Regions from separate parts of the Priestia sp. D3YE.R1 genome, predicted to be linked through region 1. Evidence: riboswitches for the same ligand, from Rfam matches in the RefSeq annotation. Region 1 holds a riboswitch; each other region holds the start of a gene.
What was found. Region 1 has a riboswitch for S-adenosylmethionine ahead of metE (5-methyltetrahydropteroyltriglutamate--homocysteine S-methyltransferase). Riboswitches for the same ligand answer to the same signal wherever they lie in the genome.
Positions count from the first base shown of each region.

Region 2: it holds a riboswitch for S-adenosylmethionine, as region 1 does, so the genes downstream of both, ACOZIR_RS22865 (methionine ABC transporter ATP-binding protein) here and metE (5-methyltetrahydropteroyltriglutamate--homocysteine S-methyltransferase) in region 1, are expected to answer to the same signal.
Region 3: it holds a riboswitch for S-adenosylmethionine, as region 1 does, so the genes downstream of both, ACOZIR_RS16370 (trans-sulfuration enzyme family protein) here and metE (5-methyltetrahydropteroyltriglutamate--homocysteine S-methyltransferase) in region 1, are expected to answer to the same signal.

Region 1 covers NZ_JBLTHW010000001.1:1,313,278-1,318,834, forward strand. Annotated here, with positions in the region: gene ACOZIR_RS06810 (sugar porter family MFS transporter) at 1-1,355, shown strand, start outside; gene ACOZIR_RS06815 (metallophosphoesterase family protein) at 1,671-2,546, shown strand; gene ACOZIR_RS06820 (hypothetical protein) at 2,704-2,874, shown strand; gene ACOZIR_RS06825 (hypothetical protein) at 3,133-3,384, shown strand; SAM riboswitch class I at 3,466-3,576, shown strand; cobalamin riboswitch at 3,656-3,844, shown strand; gene metE (5-methyltetrahydropteroyltriglutamate--homocysteine S-methyltransferase) at 3,998-5,557, shown strand, end outside.
Region 2 covers NZ_JBLTHW010000004.1:234,060-239,616, reverse strand. Annotated here, with positions in the region: gene ACOZIR_RS22880 (carboxymuconolactone decarboxylase family protein) at 236-601, opposite strand; gene ACOZIR_RS22875 (MetQ/NlpA family ABC transporter substrate-binding protein) at 724-1,560, opposite strand; gene ACOZIR_RS22870 (methionine ABC transporter permease) at 1,578-2,246, opposite strand; gene ACOZIR_RS22865 (methionine ABC transporter ATP-binding protein) at 2,239-3,264, opposite strand; SAM riboswitch class I at 3,396-3,503, opposite strand; gene ACOZIR_RS22860 (thioredoxin family protein) at 3,684-3,983, opposite strand; gene ACOZIR_RS22855 (toprim domain-containing protein) at 3,998-4,348, opposite strand; gene ACOZIR_RS22850 (YusG family protein) at 4,530-4,775, opposite strand; gene gcvH (glycine cleavage system protein GcvH) at 4,855-5,238, opposite strand; gene ACOZIR_RS22840 (arsenate reductase family protein) at 5,374-5,557, opposite strand, start outside.
Region 3 covers NZ_JBLTHW010000002.1:817,940-823,496, reverse strand. Annotated here, with positions in the region: gene ACOZIR_RS16380 (hypothetical protein) at 1-118, shown strand, start outside; gene ACOZIR_RS16375 (trans-sulfuration enzyme family protein) at 154-1,335, opposite strand; gene ACOZIR_RS16370 (trans-sulfuration enzyme family protein) at 1,319-2,464, opposite strand; SAM riboswitch class I at 2,536-2,653, opposite strand; gene ACOZIR_RS16365 (hypothetical protein) at 2,820-3,482, opposite strand; gene ACOZIR_RS16360 (spore coat protein) at 3,552-4,607, opposite strand; gene ACOZIR_RS16355 (CotH kinase family protein) at 4,826-5,557, opposite strand, start outside.

The DNA.
Region 1 (5,557 bases):
TCTTCTTTTTCGGCTCATTTGCCGGTATTTTATTCGGTTATGATATTGGGATTATTGCTGGTGCAGAAGGTCATATCCGTGAAGCGTTTCATTTGAGTCCACTCTGGCTGGGGATTGTGGTTTCGTCGCTAATGGGAGGAGCAATTATCGGTTCCATTTTAAGCGGATTATTAGGCGATAAGTTTGGACGAAGAAAGTTAATTTTAATTTCGTCGATCATCTTTCTTTTAGGCTCCATCGGTTCAGCGATTGCACCAGAGGAAATTACGTTAACGATTGCGCGCGTCTTTTTAGGTACAGCAGTAGGAACAGCTTCTTCTTTAGTTCCTGCTTATATGTCAGAAATCGCACCTGCTCATATTCGCGGGAAGCTTTCAGGTTTAAATCAGTTAATGATTGTAATTGGATTATTATTAAGCTATATCGTAGCCTTTATTTTTGAGCCGGTTCCAAACAGCTGGCGATTAATGCTTGGCAGCGCCGGTATTTTTGCAATCGTCTTGTGCATTGGTATGATCAAGCTTCCAGAGTCACCTCGCTACTTAATTAAAAACGGAATGGCAGATAAAGCGCGTGAAGTGTTGCGCACGCTTCGTTCCTCAGCAGCGGAAGTCGAAGCGGAAGTGGCTGAAATTCAAAGCGTAGCTGTGTATGAACAATCAGGCATTAAACAGCTGTTTCAGAAAAAGTTTCGTTTAGCTTTAATTATCGGTGTCGGAATGGCAACTTTTCAGCAGATTCAAGGCTCAAACTCAATTGTTTATTATGCAACAAGCATTGCTCGTCAAGTTGGTTTAGCGCCGCAGGTAGCTGCTGGTTTTACGGTTATTGTTGGGGTAATCTTCGTTGTGACAACACTTATTTTTCTGCAGTTTGTTGATAAATTCAACCGCCGTACCATTCTTACGGTTGGCGGAGCGGGAATGGCTCTTTCCTTTTTTACACCGGCTATTCTTGGAGCAGTAGGTGTTAATGAAGCTGTCGTTAACTGGGTTACGCTAATTGCTCTTTGCTGCTTTATCCTTTGCTATGCGTTTTCTTGGGCGCCGCTTACGTGGATCATTGTAGGAGAAATTTTCCCGCTTTCTGTGCGCGGAATCGGTGCTGGGATTTCATCTGCTTTTAACTGGACAGGATCGCTGGCAGTAGGGCTTGTGTTCCCTATTTTAGCTGATCAGTTTAGCTTAGGCGTTATCTTTTCAACGTTTGGGATCATTTGTGTTCTCGGACTATTCTTTATACGCTTTGTAGTTGTCGAAACAAAAGGACGTAGCCTAGAGCAAATTGAAACGGACATGGCAGCTCGTTCTGAAAGAAATTCTTTAAGTCCAGTTGAGCGCAATAAATACGTCTAATTGTTGTTTAAATGTAAGAGGCTGCGATAAAAGTATGGTAGCCGAAGTGAAAAACGAACCACTGATCAAATTGTTTGATTAGTGGTTCGTTTTTTTATGGTGAATGCAGGTTTCATCTGTTGAGTTTCTTCTAACTTTTATGTTGTCCCATCAGTGCTGAACAAAATGAAAGAATAGATAGGCTATGGAAACTCATTTAAATGTGCGTTCTGCTTACAAGACGGTAGTGACCTTCATCAACAAATGCTCATATAAATAAGTAAGCTTGTTTACTTTTAACTAACTTTATTTATTAATAGGGGGATTAACTAATTGATGAATTTGACGCTTCATGAACGTTCTGAAAGATTATTAAAGCAAAGAATTAAACAACTAAATCCGAGAGATCCATTCAACTTTGTTTTTATGGGCGACAGCAGAGGTGACGGACCAAACGATAATTGTTTTACGATGAGCGGTGAATTTGAGCTTGTGTTAAAAAAGGCGGTGGAATTGAACCCGCTGTTTATTATTCATGGGGGAGACACCGTCTATACAGGGAAAAAAGAGTATTTGGAGCACTTTGTTAAAGTTGTTGAAAAAATTGCACCAAATATTCCTATGTTTGTATGCGTAGGGAATCATGATGAACTATACCTTGATGAAAGCAATCTCGAAAACTTCAGAGCCACTATCGGAAAAGTACACTGGGTCATTGATATTCCTGTCTATAACTTCCGGTGCATCGCATTAAATAATGTCATCAGTCCCAAAAATAAAATATATGGATTTACAGATAGAGAGCTTCATTATTTAGAGCAGCAGCTAGAGGATGCTCCTTGTAATACCGTTTTAGCCATGCATGCCCAGCCAAATATCGGCCGGTGGACAAACCTTGAAGGGTTTCCTGTAACGACTCCTCAAAGTCAAGAATTTTTTGATTTAATTCAAGAACACCGCGTGAAAAAAGTGTTAGTCAGCCACGTGCATGCGTATGACGAGCAGTTTATTAGAAAAAACAGAAACGGGTCGTTTACGCTTGGAAGAGGCACTGATTTTGTATTGTCAGGAGGCGCGGGTGCTCCCCTTGATTTTGAGCCGCCTTTAATTTTAAATAATTATAATTTTACGGAGTTTTTTGTTAGCCGGTACGACATTTTAGGCCCTCTTCTTTGGAAGGATTTTGGACGACCTCGAAGAAGTTGTTTGTAAAAACAAGAAAGTAGAAAGCTAGGTTCAAAAAAAGAGGCTGGGACAAAAGGGTTTTAGACGAAGTGAAAAACGAACCATTGATCAAGATGCTTGATTAGTGGTTCATTTTTTTTATTAGGGTAAACGTAGATTTCATGTGTATAAGTCTTTCTAGCAGGTGATTGGAGGACAAGACGAAGACTCCGGCGGGAAAAGCGGAAAAGGTGAGACCCCACAGGAGCGTATGCGACGAGGAGGCTCAGCGACCGCCCGCGGAAAGCGAAGTCTTGTACGGAAATCAACTGCGGTGTCACAAGCGATTCAGCTCATGTATCCCAGTTGCCTTTAGATGAGATTCACTTCGTTATGTCTCAACCTCTTTTGGAAAACCGTACGAAACCTTGTAGCAGAAGGTTCAGTCAAACGTTATAATAGATAATGAATGATGATATATTCTCTATATTTGTCATATATTTGTATTACATATGTAATTGAAGAAAAACATTCACTTGATATACTGTTTAATGACTTAACTTTATCTTAAAATTCACAGTGAACTGCCTGTTTATAGAGGCTTAGAACATACACAGCAAATGGAGGAGCTATCATGGCAAACGAAAAGATGCAAGAAGGACTTAATCGTTTTATTAAGGAAGATTTAAATGACCTTTTAGGTAGACTGTTCCCTTTAATGGATCGGGAGTGTGCGGAAGAAAAGAGAATGCTTATTGAAACCGCGGTAGAGTACATTTATTCTTCAGGGTATCATCAAGGAGCAAAAGACTTGATCGAAACACATCGAAAAGATGATTACAAATTGTTAAGGCAAAAATTAGCGTCAGCACCTCCTGAAAACTAATTTTTTTTGCAATTTCTTTTGACAACGTAAATGTAAGGTGTTAAGATGACTCTACATTCAAAATATTATAAATAATTAAAACTCTTATTGAGAGAGGCGGAGGGACTGGCCCTGTGAAGCCCGGCAACCATTTAACATTCTTGTTAAAAAGGTGCTACATCCTGCAAAGCGTACGGCTTTGAAAAATAAGAGAGGATTTCATAGATACTATGCCTCTCTATTCACGATAGAGAGGCTTTTTATTTTATGTGAAGGTATTTTGAATGAACAATTTCATAGAAATGCATCAGGTGCTGTGTAACGAATGTACGCAGCTTAAAAGGGAAGACCGGTGAAAAGCCGGCGCGGTCCCGCCACTGTAATGGGGAGCAACTTATTAACCACTGTTTCATGCTGAAATGGGAAGGGATAGGAAGCGATGAACCTAAGTCAGGAGACCTGCCTGTTGTATGCACTTAAGCTCTACGGGATATAGAGAGGAGTGAGGAATACGTGTTGAGAAAAACAGGCTATCTCAACTTTAGTTAAGTATGCGTATCATCTCTCTTTTCATTTCGAAAAGAGAGATTTTTTAGTTTAGCGGAAAAAAAGAAATATACAAGGAGTGGAAAAAATGAGCAGTGTAAAAAGTTCAAACGTAGGTTATCCAAGAATTGGTGAAAAACGAGAATGGAAAAAAGCGCTCGAACTGTTTTGGGCAGGAAAGCTAGAGAAAGATATCTTTCTACAGGAAATTGAAGCTCTTCGTCTAGGGCATCTAAAAAAACAGCGTGACGCAGGAATTGAATTAATTCCAGTCGGCGATTTTAGCTTATACGATCACGTGTTAGATACAGCCGCTATGTTTGGTTTGGTGCCAAAGCGCTTTGAATATGACGGAGGGCCGGTATCGCTTGAAACGTATTTTGACATCGCGCGAGGAACAAAAGGTGCGGTAGCTTCTACGATGACAAAATGGTTCAACACAAATTATCACTACATCGTACCCGAGCTTGAGGAATGCACGCCGGCACTTGTAGAAAATCACCCGCTTCAATTTTACAAAGAAGCAAAGCAAAAGCTAAATATCAAAGGCAAACCCGTTATTTTAGGTCCAGTAACATTTGTGAAGCTGTCAAAAGGATATAAAGAAAGTGAGTTTAAAAAAGTAGTTGAACAATTTGTTCCTCTGTATGCAACTATTTTAGCGGAGCTGCAGGCAGAAGGAGTCGAGTGGGTACAGATAGATGAGCCGGTTTTAGCTACAACGCTATCAAAAGAAGACCTGGCACTGTACAAAGAAGTCTATCAAGTCCTGCATGACGCGGCACCGAACGTCAAAGTCATTTTGCAAACGTATTTTGACAGCGTGGATCACTATAAAGAAGTAGTCGCTCTTCCTGTTCATGGTATTGGCTTAGATTTTGTACATGACCGAGGCGAAAATCTCACGGCGCTTAATAAATATGGTTTTCCAACTGATAAAGTGCTGGCAGCAGGAGTGATTGACGGACGAAACATTTGGCGTGAAAACTTGGACGAGCAGCTTTTAACGCTTAGTGAAATTGAAGAAGCCGTATCAAAAGACCGTTTGATTCTGCAGCCTTCATCAAGTCTATTACATGTTCCTGTCACGGTGAAAAGCGAAAAAACCATTGAGCCAATTCTAAAAAACGCGCTGTCTTTTGCAGATGAAAAGCTGAAGGAAATCACGCTTTTAACAAAAGCGGTGCAGCAAGGAAAAGAAGCAATAGAAAAAGAAATAAGTGTAAGTAAACAAGCGATTCAAGCATTAAATGGATCATCTTTTCGAAATCACCAAGACGTGCAAAAAGAGCTGAAGCAGCTGCACAGCTATAAAGCAGAGCGTCAAGCGCCGTTTGACGTACGTCAACGCGTTCAGCAAGAAGCGTTTCAGCTGCCGCTTCTTCCAACGACAACGATTGGAAGCTTTCCGCAAACAAAAGAAGTGCGAAAAGAGCGTCTAAAATGGCGTAAAGGAGAACTAACAGACGAAGCGTATGAAGCGTACATTAACGAGGAAATCAAAAAATGGATTGAAATTCAAGAAGATATCGGCTTAGATGTACTTGTGCACGGAGAGTTTGAGCGTACGGACATGGTCGAATACTTCGGTGAGAAATTAGGAGGCTTTCAGTTTACGAAGTTTGGCTGGGTGCAATCTTACGGTTCT
Region 2 (5,557 bases), on a different contig from region 1:
AAAACCTCCAGTTATAGACGTATATAGTAAAAAACGATATACCTATATCTTTTTAATTATTCTCATTTTATTCTCATTACAATCTTATAACAAATGAAAACTTATAGCAACCTTTTGACCCAAAAGGTTTTAAACCATTATGTACGTTTTTTAAGACTAAATCCACTCATAAAAAAGTTGCCTTAAAAGACTCTATAGAGCCTTCTAAGACAAGCTTTTTACCCGCTTTATTTACTTAGTGCGTGTGGCTAGTCAGTTCTGAAACACACTCTTGGACAAGCGTAACGGACTGACTCATCGCTGCGCCTCCGCCAAATGCTGCTGATACTCCGCATGCTTCTAAAATTTCTTGCTCAGTTGCACCTTGATCAATGCAGCCTTTCGTATGATAAATCATACAGTACTCGTCTTGAGCTACTACGCTGATCCCTAACGCGATTAACTGCTTTTCTTTTTTAGAAAGAGAACCTTCTCCAAAACATGCTTCAGTAAACGCATTAAACGTTTTTGTTACTTCCGGCAATTTTTCACTAAATTTCCCAACACCCATTTTATAATCATGAAGTGCTTGCTCAGTTGAATGACGTGCTTCTTGCTGCATAACGTCAGCTCCCATCATCAGTAAAGTTTTCACGGTTAGTATGCGTGAGAAAAATAAGAGTTATTCGTTTTGCCGCATACAAAAAAAGCACTTGCCCAGAGTGGGCCAGCGCTTTTCTTCTATTATTTATTTACCGGCAATACTCCGCCTTTGTATTTTTCTTTAATGTAATCTTGAATTTCTTTAGAGTGAAGAACTTTTACTAAAGCTTTCACTGTATCTTTATTTTCGTCACCTTTGTGAACCGTAATGATGTTTGCATAAGGGTTATCTTCTTTGCTTTCAACTGCGATTGGATCTTTTACTGGATCTAAACCAGCATCGATAGCATAGTTAGCATTGATAACAACAGCGTCACCTTCATTATTTTTGTACATTTGAGGTAACAATCCGCCTTCAACATCGGCTTTAAATTTTAAATTTTTAGGGTTTTCTACAATATCTTTAATTTGTGCATCTATTTTCTTTACGCCTGGCTTTAATTTAATCACGCCAGCTTTTTCAAAAATCGATAAAATACGTCCTTGCTCTGCTACCGCATCACGCATAATAACTGTACCGTTTTTCGGAAGATCTTTTAAGCTTTTGTATTTTTTAGAGTAGATACCAATTGGTTCAATGTGAATGGCACCGGCACTTACGAAATCATACCCTTTTTCACCCTTGTGATCTTTTAACACTGAATTCATATAAGGAACGTGCTGGAAGTAGTTTGCATCAATTTCATTGTTTGCAAGAGCTGTGTTCGGTAAGATATAATCTTGGAATTTTTTAATTTCTAAGTCAATTCCTTGTTTTTCTAAAATCGGTTTTGCTTGTTCTAAAATTTCAGCATGAGGCGTATTAGATGCACCCACGACAATTTTCTTTTCATCTTCTGATCCATTGTTAGATCCACACGCAGCTAATCCTACTACTAGTGCAGATGTTAATGCTAAAGCCGAAAGCCATTTTTTCATAATAAATAATCCTCCCTTTATCTTTTATCAATTTTTGCAGTAATCGCATCTCCAATAAGTTGGATAATAAATACAATAATCAAAATTAAGATTGTAGCGGCTAGCGTTACGTCATTATGACTGCGCTGGAATCCTTCTAAATATGCAAGGTTTCCAAGACCTCCGGCTCCAATCACACCCGCCATTGCCGTATAGCCGACTAATGCAATCGTTGTTACCGTCAAACCGGAAATTAAAGCTGGCAGCGATTCAGGTAACAGCACTTTAAAAATAATGGTGCTTGTTGTTGCTCCCATTGATTTAGCAGCTTCAATCACACCTTTATCAATTTCGCGCAAACCAATTTCTACAAGACGCGCATAAAATGGTGCTGCTCCAACAATTAAAGCAGGTAACGCTGCATTAGCACCTAGAATACTTCCTACCAATGCTTTGGTAAATGGAATCAGTAAAACAATTAAAATAATGAATGGAATGGAACGAAAGATATTTACAACCGCTGACACAATGGCATATAAAGGTTTGTTTTGCCAAAGCTGTCCTTTGGACGTTAAAAATAAAAGCAAGCCCAATAAAATACCTAGAACAAATGTGGCTACAACTGAAATAGCCGTCATATATAGTGTTTCATTTGTCGCTTGAATAAAATCGTCTAAAATAACGTTTGGAAATAGTTTCTCAAGCATTTATCATTACCTCCACTTCTACCTGCTGCTCATGAATGTATGCAATGACTTTTTTAACTTCTGTTAATTCTCCGTCTAAATGAACGAACAACGTTCCGTATGAACCTGTTTGCGTATGAGAAATCTTTCCTTGTAAAATATTAATCGTTACATCAAACTGTTTTAAAATCGTTGTAATGAGCGGTTGCTCTGCTTTTCCGCCAACAAACGTCAGCTGAATAATTTGCCCGCTTGGATACAGCTCTTTCACTTGTTCAATCGTTTCAAACGTTTCCTCTGGTTCAGAAATCTGTTGAACAAATCGTTTTGTAATCGGCTGCTTAGGTTTTCTGAATACTTCTAGCACTTGTCCTTCTTCTACTACTGCCCCATTTTCCATAACAGCTACTCGATGACAAATTTTACGAATGACGTGCATTTCATGAGTAATTAATACAATGGTTAACCCTAGCTTCTCATTAATATCTACTAACAGATCTAAAATAGAATCTGTCGTTTGAGGATCAAGCGCTGATGTGGCTTCATCACAAAGCAATACTTTTGGATTATTCGCTAGCGCTCGAGCAATACCAACACGCTGCTTTTGTCCACCGCTAAGCTGAGATGGATAAGCATTTTCACGACCTTCAAGTCCAACTAGCTTAATGAGTTCGTCTACTCGTTTCATTCTTTTTTCTTTTGAAATCCCTGCTATTTCTAACGGAAAAGCAATATTTTCTCTCACCGTACGCGACCATAAAATATTAAAGTGTTGAAATACCATACTAATTTCTTGTCTAGCTTTTCTGAGTTTTCCGCCTTTAATTTTTCCAATATCATTACCTGCTACTTCGACCGTTCCTGTCGTTGGTGTTTCTAATCCGTTTAGCAAGCGAATCAAAGAACTTTTCCCCGCTCCGCTATAACCAATAATTCCGTAAATTTCACCTTGGTTAACGGTTAGATTCACATTATCAACAGCTGTTACTTGACCGCTTTTAGCCTGATAAATTTTTGTAACGTCTGTTAATGTAATCATATTTCTTCACCTTCTTTAATAAAAACTTAATTATGTTAGGTTGCCCTATAGGATGAAAAAGCCGTAAAACAATTTTCCCCATTAAAAAAGCCTCTCTGCGCATGACAGAAAGGCTCGATATTTAATCCTTTCTCTCATCTTTCAAAGCGCATAGCTTTGCAGGAATTGGCACCATTTCAGTTAGTCTGACGGTTGCCGGGTTTCACAGGGCTCAGTCCCTCCACCTCTCTTGATAAGAGTTCGCAACAATTATTTTGTTTTTGGGAAATATTCATTCATTTATGAACATTCATGAGTGTGATTTTAGCATGTGTCAGATAGGCTGTCAACAGATTTTGCTCTTGGGATAATATCCCAAGAACTCAACAACCCCAACGGTTCGCTCTCTTTCCATTTTTTCATTTTAAACAAACGTTTGATTATCGAAGCTCCTCGAGTATGTGCTCGATGGAATGAAAAGCGTAGAGTTTTTTTACCATTTCACCATTTTTCACTTCGATCAAACAAGGTACGCTTTCAATTGAAAATAATTCTGCCTTTGAAGGCATATAATTTAAATTGCTCATTCCGATGGTTACATCCGGCAGCATCGCTTCTGCCACGGTTAACATTTTTTTTGCCAGCTGACATGTTCCGCAAAAAGGCGTATGGAAAAAGATAAACGCTCTTTCTCCTTCTTTCAACTGATCATCAAGCTGTTTTTCGCTCCATTCTTGCATGTTGCTCATTCCTTTTATGTTAAAAATTCTGCATTAACATCGATATTGGCACTCAGTAATACTGTTGCTATGTGATGTCTAGGGGCGGCAGCAACTTCTCGGTACATTTTATCAATATATAGATGCTCTGCTTCCGGAAGCTCTCGTTTAAATTGTTTTCTTAGCTTATTCCCTGAATCATCAGAGTCAACGAGTATGTATACCTCTTTATTAAACGTACAGTCAATAATTTCATCCAGCTTTGATAAACTAATCGTACCGTTTGTACAAATAATCTCAATTGGTTCTCGAATGATATCTTGAATACGTTTTTTATCTGATTTTCCTTCGACAATAATTACTTTTTCAATTCCAATTAGCCCCATTTTCATCACCCATAATCGTCAGTTGTATAGTAACATCATTTCTTTATGCTATACAATATTCGTTAATGTATCACAGTTCACCTGTTTTTTAAAAGAAATTTGCAAGAAAGAACTGTTTTTAAAGGCAGCTCAGGCCATATTGTTTCCATAAAACAAGAAAAACAGCGGCAGTTGCCACTGTTTAGCACCATCCTGCTTCTTCGTCGCAGTCTGTATATTTTTGCGTTTCACCTTTTTTTTGTACGTCCGTATATTGGTAGAACTTATTATTTTCTTGCGAATATCCTTCTTCAAAGCGGTATTCATTGCCGCTTGTTCCGTAACTAACTTCACCAATTGGCTGCTTATCAACATATAATTTCATACCGCCGTCATGAAATTTAGCTGTAACGCGATCTGTAACGTCCATTTTTTGTTTTTCAAACATAAAAAGACACTCCTTTAGTTTGTTTACTAATAGAGTGTCCAGTCAAAAATTTTTCATAAAGACAATTTATGGAGGAATATTATCCTTCGTTTGTCATTTCTTCGTATTGCTCTGCTGTCATTAGCTTGTCTACTTGAGAAGAATCAGATGGTTTGATTGTAATCATCCATGCTTCTTCGTATGGAGAATCATTAACCAGTTCAGGGCTATCGCTTAAGTTGTCGTTTACTGCTACAACTTCACCGCTAATTGGTGCATAGAGCTCAGAAACTGTTTTTACTGATTCAACGCTGCCAAACGGCTCGTCAGCCTCTACTGTTGCTCCTACTTCTGGCAGTTCAACGAATACGATGTCTCCAAGCTCAGCTTGAGCGAAATGTGTAATACCTACGCGGACAACGTCTCCTTCTGTTTTTACCCATTCATGCTCTTCAGAATAACGCAAATCTTTTGGTGTATTCATCTTAATCCCTCCAAAATATGTATCGTAATTTGTTTATATAAAAAGCGCCTTCAACGTGGAGAACACTTTCTACAACCTAAAATAACTTCCTATTAACAGTGTAACGTAAAAGGTAAAAATTTTCTATTTGAAAACTCACTTCCACACGTCTTCAAACTGCTCTTCTTTGAAACCAAGCGTTACTTTTTGTCCATCTGTTAGCAGCGGACGCTTAATTAACATGCCATCTGACGCAAGAATAGACAGAAGTTCATCTTCACTTGCACTGCTTACTTTATCTTTAAGCCCTAATTCGCGATATTTTTTACCGCTTGTATTA
Region 3 (5,557 bases), on a different contig from region 1:
AACACCGTATGTAAAATATCATCTTGGCATCAAAAGAATTCTAAACAGCAGTCTTTCCTCTGATGAAAAAGTTGCGCTTACGTCCCTATACACAGACCTTTTAGATAGCTGTATATAACAAGAAAAAGGACTTCCTTGATGGAAGTCCTTTTTTTATTTAATTAACGCTTTTTCTTCTAAGCTTTGAAAAACAGCGTTAAAGTCTTGCTTCAAATCCTCGAATTCCTCTAACCCTACTGAAAGGCGAAGAAGTGAATCAGTAATTCCTTTTTCTTCACGTACTTCTTTTGGGATACTTGCATGAGACATTGTTGCAGGATGCGTTAGAATGGATTCAACTGCACCTAGACTAACGCCGATTGAAGCCAATTTGACTCCTTGCAAAATATGTCGTGCTACTTTTTCATCCTGTACTTGGAAAGAAATCATAGCTCCGTATCCATTTGCTTGTTCTGAAATGAGTTTGTGGTCTGGATGACTTTTTAAACCTGGGTAGTATACACGGCTCACTAGAGATTGTTCTTCAAGCCACTTTGCAAACTGCAGCGCTGTTTTTAACTGTTGATCTAAACGAACTTTTAATGTCTTAATGCCTCGAAGCAGTAAAAAACAATCCTGTGGTCCTAAGATAGCACCAAAAGCATTTTGTACAAACTTTACTTCTTCCGCTAGCTTTTCATCGCTTACCACAACTAGACCGCCAATGACGTCACTGTGACCGCTGATATATTTTGTAGCACTATGAATTACAATATTTACACCAAGGTCAATCGGCTGCTGTAGATAAGGCGTTAAAAACGTGTTATCCACAATTGTAAGGAGATTGCGCTCTTTCGCCAAACTTGCTACTGCTTTAATATCCGTTACCTGTAAAAATGGATTTGAAGGGCTTTCGATATAAATAGCCTTCGTATCTTTTGTGATAGCTTCTTCTACTTTTTCAACCTTCGTTGTATCAACAAAAGTTGTTTTGATACCAAACTTTGAAAATAATCGTGTTAATACACGATATGTCCCGCCGTACGTATCGTGTGAAACTAAAATTTCATCCCCTGATTCAAAAATAGATAACACCGATGAGATAGCAGCCATACCTGACGAAAAAGCAAAGCCAGCGTATCCATTTTCTAGCTGAGCAATGGTGTTTTCTAAAGCCTCACGAGTTGGATTTCCTGAACGAGAATAGTCATAGCGGCCGTTGTTCGTCTCATCTTCTTGGTTAAATGTAGATACCTGATAAATAGGTACGTTAACTGCTCCAAAATGACCGTCAATTCCTGTATTTGCATGAATTAAGTTCGTACCAAATCTATGTTTATTATTGTTGGTATGCATCAAATGCCTCCTTCAAATCTTTAATTAAATCATCTGCGTGCTCAATTCCAACAGATAATCGCAGTAAACAGTTTGTTACTCCGACACGGTTTCGAATTTCCTCCGGAATGTCAGCGTGTGTTTGACGAGCTGGGAATGTCATTAAACTTTCCACGCCTCCTAAGCTTTCTGCAAATGTAATAACTTTGACATTTTCCAAAAGCGTGGACACGATGTCAGGGTGTGAGACAGCAAAAGAAATCATGCCTCCAAATCCAGTTGCTTGTTTCTTCATGATTTCATAGCCCGGATGTGTTTCAAGACCAGGGTAATACACTTTTTCCACGAGATCATGAGCAGTAAGCCACTTTGCAATTTTCAGTGCGTTTTCGTTATGCTTTTCCATACGAAGCGCTAGCGTTTTAACACCGCGCAATAACAGCCAGCTATCTTGTGGACCTAAGATTGCCCCAGCTGCATTTTGATAAAAACGAATTCTTTCTCCTAAGCTACTACATCGAGCGACTACAAGACCAGCAACTACATCATTATGACCTCCAATGTATTTGCTCGCACTATGTATCACGATATCTGCTCCAAGCTCTAAAGGACGCTGATAGTAAGGGGACATGAATGTATTGTCAACGATCGTAAGCAAATCATGCTGTTTAGCTAACGCAATTGCTTCTGGCAAATCAGTTACGTGCATCATTGGATTTGTAGGTGTTTCAATAAATACAGCTTTCGTATTGGGACGAAGCGCATCTTTCACTTGCTCGAGATGGGCTGTGTTGACGTACGAAACAGTAATTCCTTGCTCTGAAAAGATTTCATTTAGTACTCGGTACGTTCCTCCGTATAAATCCTCTGATACAATTAAATGATCTCCGTTTTTAAATAGTGCTAAAACTGCCATTACACCCGCCATTCCTGAAGCGAATGCTACTCCTACTTCGCCTTTTTCTAAAGCAGCAATTGCTTCTTCCAATGCTGTACGAGTAGGATTTGCCGTACGCGCATAGTCAAATCCTGTACTTTGCCCTAAAGCAGGATGAGCAAATGTTGATGCTTGGTAAATGGGTGTTGTAATAGAACCTGTTGAAGGGTCACGACCTACTCCTGAACGAACTAATAAAGTTTCAATTTTCATCTATTTCTCTCCTTAACTCAAAATAAAAAACACTCTTCACAGATGGAAGAGTGTTCGTTTATACACGATTTCTCTCATCTGTTAGAACAATACTGATGTTCCACAGGAATTAGCACCGTTCAAATGAATGTTTCATTTGATGGTTGCCGGGCATCGCAGGGCCAGTCCCTCCGCCACTCTTGATAAGAGTTCTATATAATTGTTGGTGGTTAACGTTTGTTGTTACTAACTTTAATAAAGATTTTCTTTATTGTCAACATAATTTTCTAAAAAATTTAAATCATCTCATTTGTTTATTCAATATACTTGTCCTGATAAGCACATAAAAAAAGAGACGACACCGAGGTCTCTTTTTCTAAGGCAAGTGCACAGATTTTACATGAGCTAGCTTCCAATACATACTTTCTCCATTTGCCGTAATTAGTTCAACAATATTATTAGAAACTTCTTTAAGTACGCCAATTTTTTCTGATTGATCCCCTAAATCTAATACGACCAGTTGATTTTCATATTTTTTAAGCTGCTCTTCAAAGTTTCTGACAAAAGGTGCAGAGGCGGGCCTTACTGGCAGCTCTTTGTCACTTAAAGAATAAGGGGTTAACTCATTACTGTAAGGGGTAAGCCATTTCAAATGATGCAGAGAAACAAAGACATTCTTATACACTGGAGAATAAAATACAAGATAATCATTCAGCACGCTTGTAATATAGCCATGCAATGATTTCCCTCCCGTTACATAAATTTCAATAAACTTCCCTTTTGCCTGCTGTAAAATATTACGATAAGAAATCCGCTGACTTTCTTCTATTAAGTTCTCTTCTATTTCACGTAAAACCGTATAGTCTTCTTCCGATACTTCCCGCAAACCATGCATGTGTAAAAGAGGAATATACAAATAATCATGTCCATTATACAAAACCATAATATCTAATCCAAGATCAATAAGTCTGCCAACAAATGTCGTTTTACCTGAAATATCTAACTCCACAATTTTATTGATATAATGATTCATACTCATTCTCATTCTCCTCCTTTTTCCTATATGATAGAAAAGGTGCTTTATAAGCACCTTTTATGTTCCATTTCATCATGCTTTCCAACGATAATTTTTCGTTTTAATAACTTTCTCTGCCGGTGCTGAAGAGCGTGAACCCGTACGGCGTCCTCGAGAACGATCCCCTGTGCGTCCTCCCGTGCGGCGTCCTCGAGAGCGATCATCTGTGCGCCCTCCCGTACGGCGTCCTGTACGTCCACCTGTGCGGCTTCCTGTACGTTCTTCTGTAGACTTTGCAGCTTCAGTCTCTCCATTTTCTTCTGTTTCCTCATTGTTTTGATTGTTATCGTTTTGCTTAAAAGCCCCTTTTGCTCCTACACAAATGGTTTTAACATGTCTCGGCTGTAAGCGTAATACTTGATTATTCTGCACAAGTGTAAATGTACCATTTCGGCTTTGTACTAGCACGCCCTCTACAGCTTCAGGTCCTCCATTATTGATTGATACCCATTTATGGGAAAGGTGAGCAAAAAGATCGTTAAAGCTTTTAGATTTCATATATTCTGGTTCTTGACTCACTAAGAGTTCATTTGCAGATTGAGTAGTTTGATCTCCATTGTTGTTTTGATATTCACTCACACTCTTAACGTGTTCAGTATTAATATAGATGATACCGTCGTCCTCTGTGAGTAATACTATATAAGCAGATTCAAATGAACCTAAGACATCAAGAAGTTGACCTGCTTTTTTCTCAGGCCCACCTTGGTTAACCTGCACATATTTAGTTTTCATCAATGATAAAGTTCCTGCAAAAGTTTTTCCTCGATACAATTCTAATTCTGTGCTAATTCCGGTAAACGTTTGTGCCGAATTTGACATAGTATCTTCAGTAATACTTTTTACATGCGCTAAGTGATAATATACAAGTGTATATTCTTGCTGATTATTATTTTGGTTGTTTTGATTGTTTTGATTGTTATTTTCACCATTATTGTTATTATTGTTATTATTGCTTTCCACTGCTAAGATTAAATAGTCTGACTGCACGTCAACCAAATAACCTGTTTTAGATTCAGGTCCTCCACGATAAACAGTCACCACTCTTCCTTTTAGGGGTTTGAAGTGAGAAGAATAGCCTTTATCAGGCATTTGTATATTTCGGCTGCGTTTTTGGCTTGATTTTTGGCGTGGATTTTGATTTTGCTCTTGTTCTTGGCCATAGTAATAGTTACTCATTGTTTTTCCTCCTTATTAGTTATCCTTATTGGTCATTCATACTGTATATATACGTATCATGTACAGCTATTGATTTCCTGCATTTGCCTATTATTAACAAAATCCACTGTTGCCTATAAATCTATCCATTTTTAAAGAGTCAAAAGGTTATTTTTAATATACGCTGTTCGTTCTTTTATAAAAGACAGCATAAATTCGGGTTCTTTATAAAATTGCTCTAAGTTATCTTTTACGTAAGGATCTTTTAATACATATGGAGCAATATACTCATGCAGTTGATAAATGATTGGTTTCATGTATTCTATTGTAAATTGATTATTTAGAACATTGTTCATTTTTTTAATATATCGCTTTTTAATGCTGTTCACCGCCAGTAAGCGAGCTGTAAGCGTATTAAATCCTTGTGCACGGACATAGTCTCCTTCCATTACTTTTCCATTTACATCTCTTCCCCAAGTTGCATCATAATCCCATGGAATCAGTTCAAAACGCCCGCTTTCATGATTTAGATAGAGCGCATAGTTATGGACAAAACCGTCGTAATTCTGCATACAAATAATACCGACTAGCCAAGATAAGTAGCGGTCGACGTTCAGGTACTTCTCAATATTCTGTTCGAATTCCGTATTTGTCCAGGTATTAAGATTAAATATAAACTTTTCTAATTTTTCCTCATCCCCTTCTCTCACTGCTTTATCTTCATATCCAGATAACAAAGTTGTTTTCGGCTTTTTATCCAAATCGCTCATCAAAGAAAAATTAGCATCTCCGTCCACTGCATAAAATATGGATCCATCCGCTAAATTTCTTTTTTTCAAAAATAGTTCATCTACCGATTCGAGCTGAAGATATATTCCTTCATT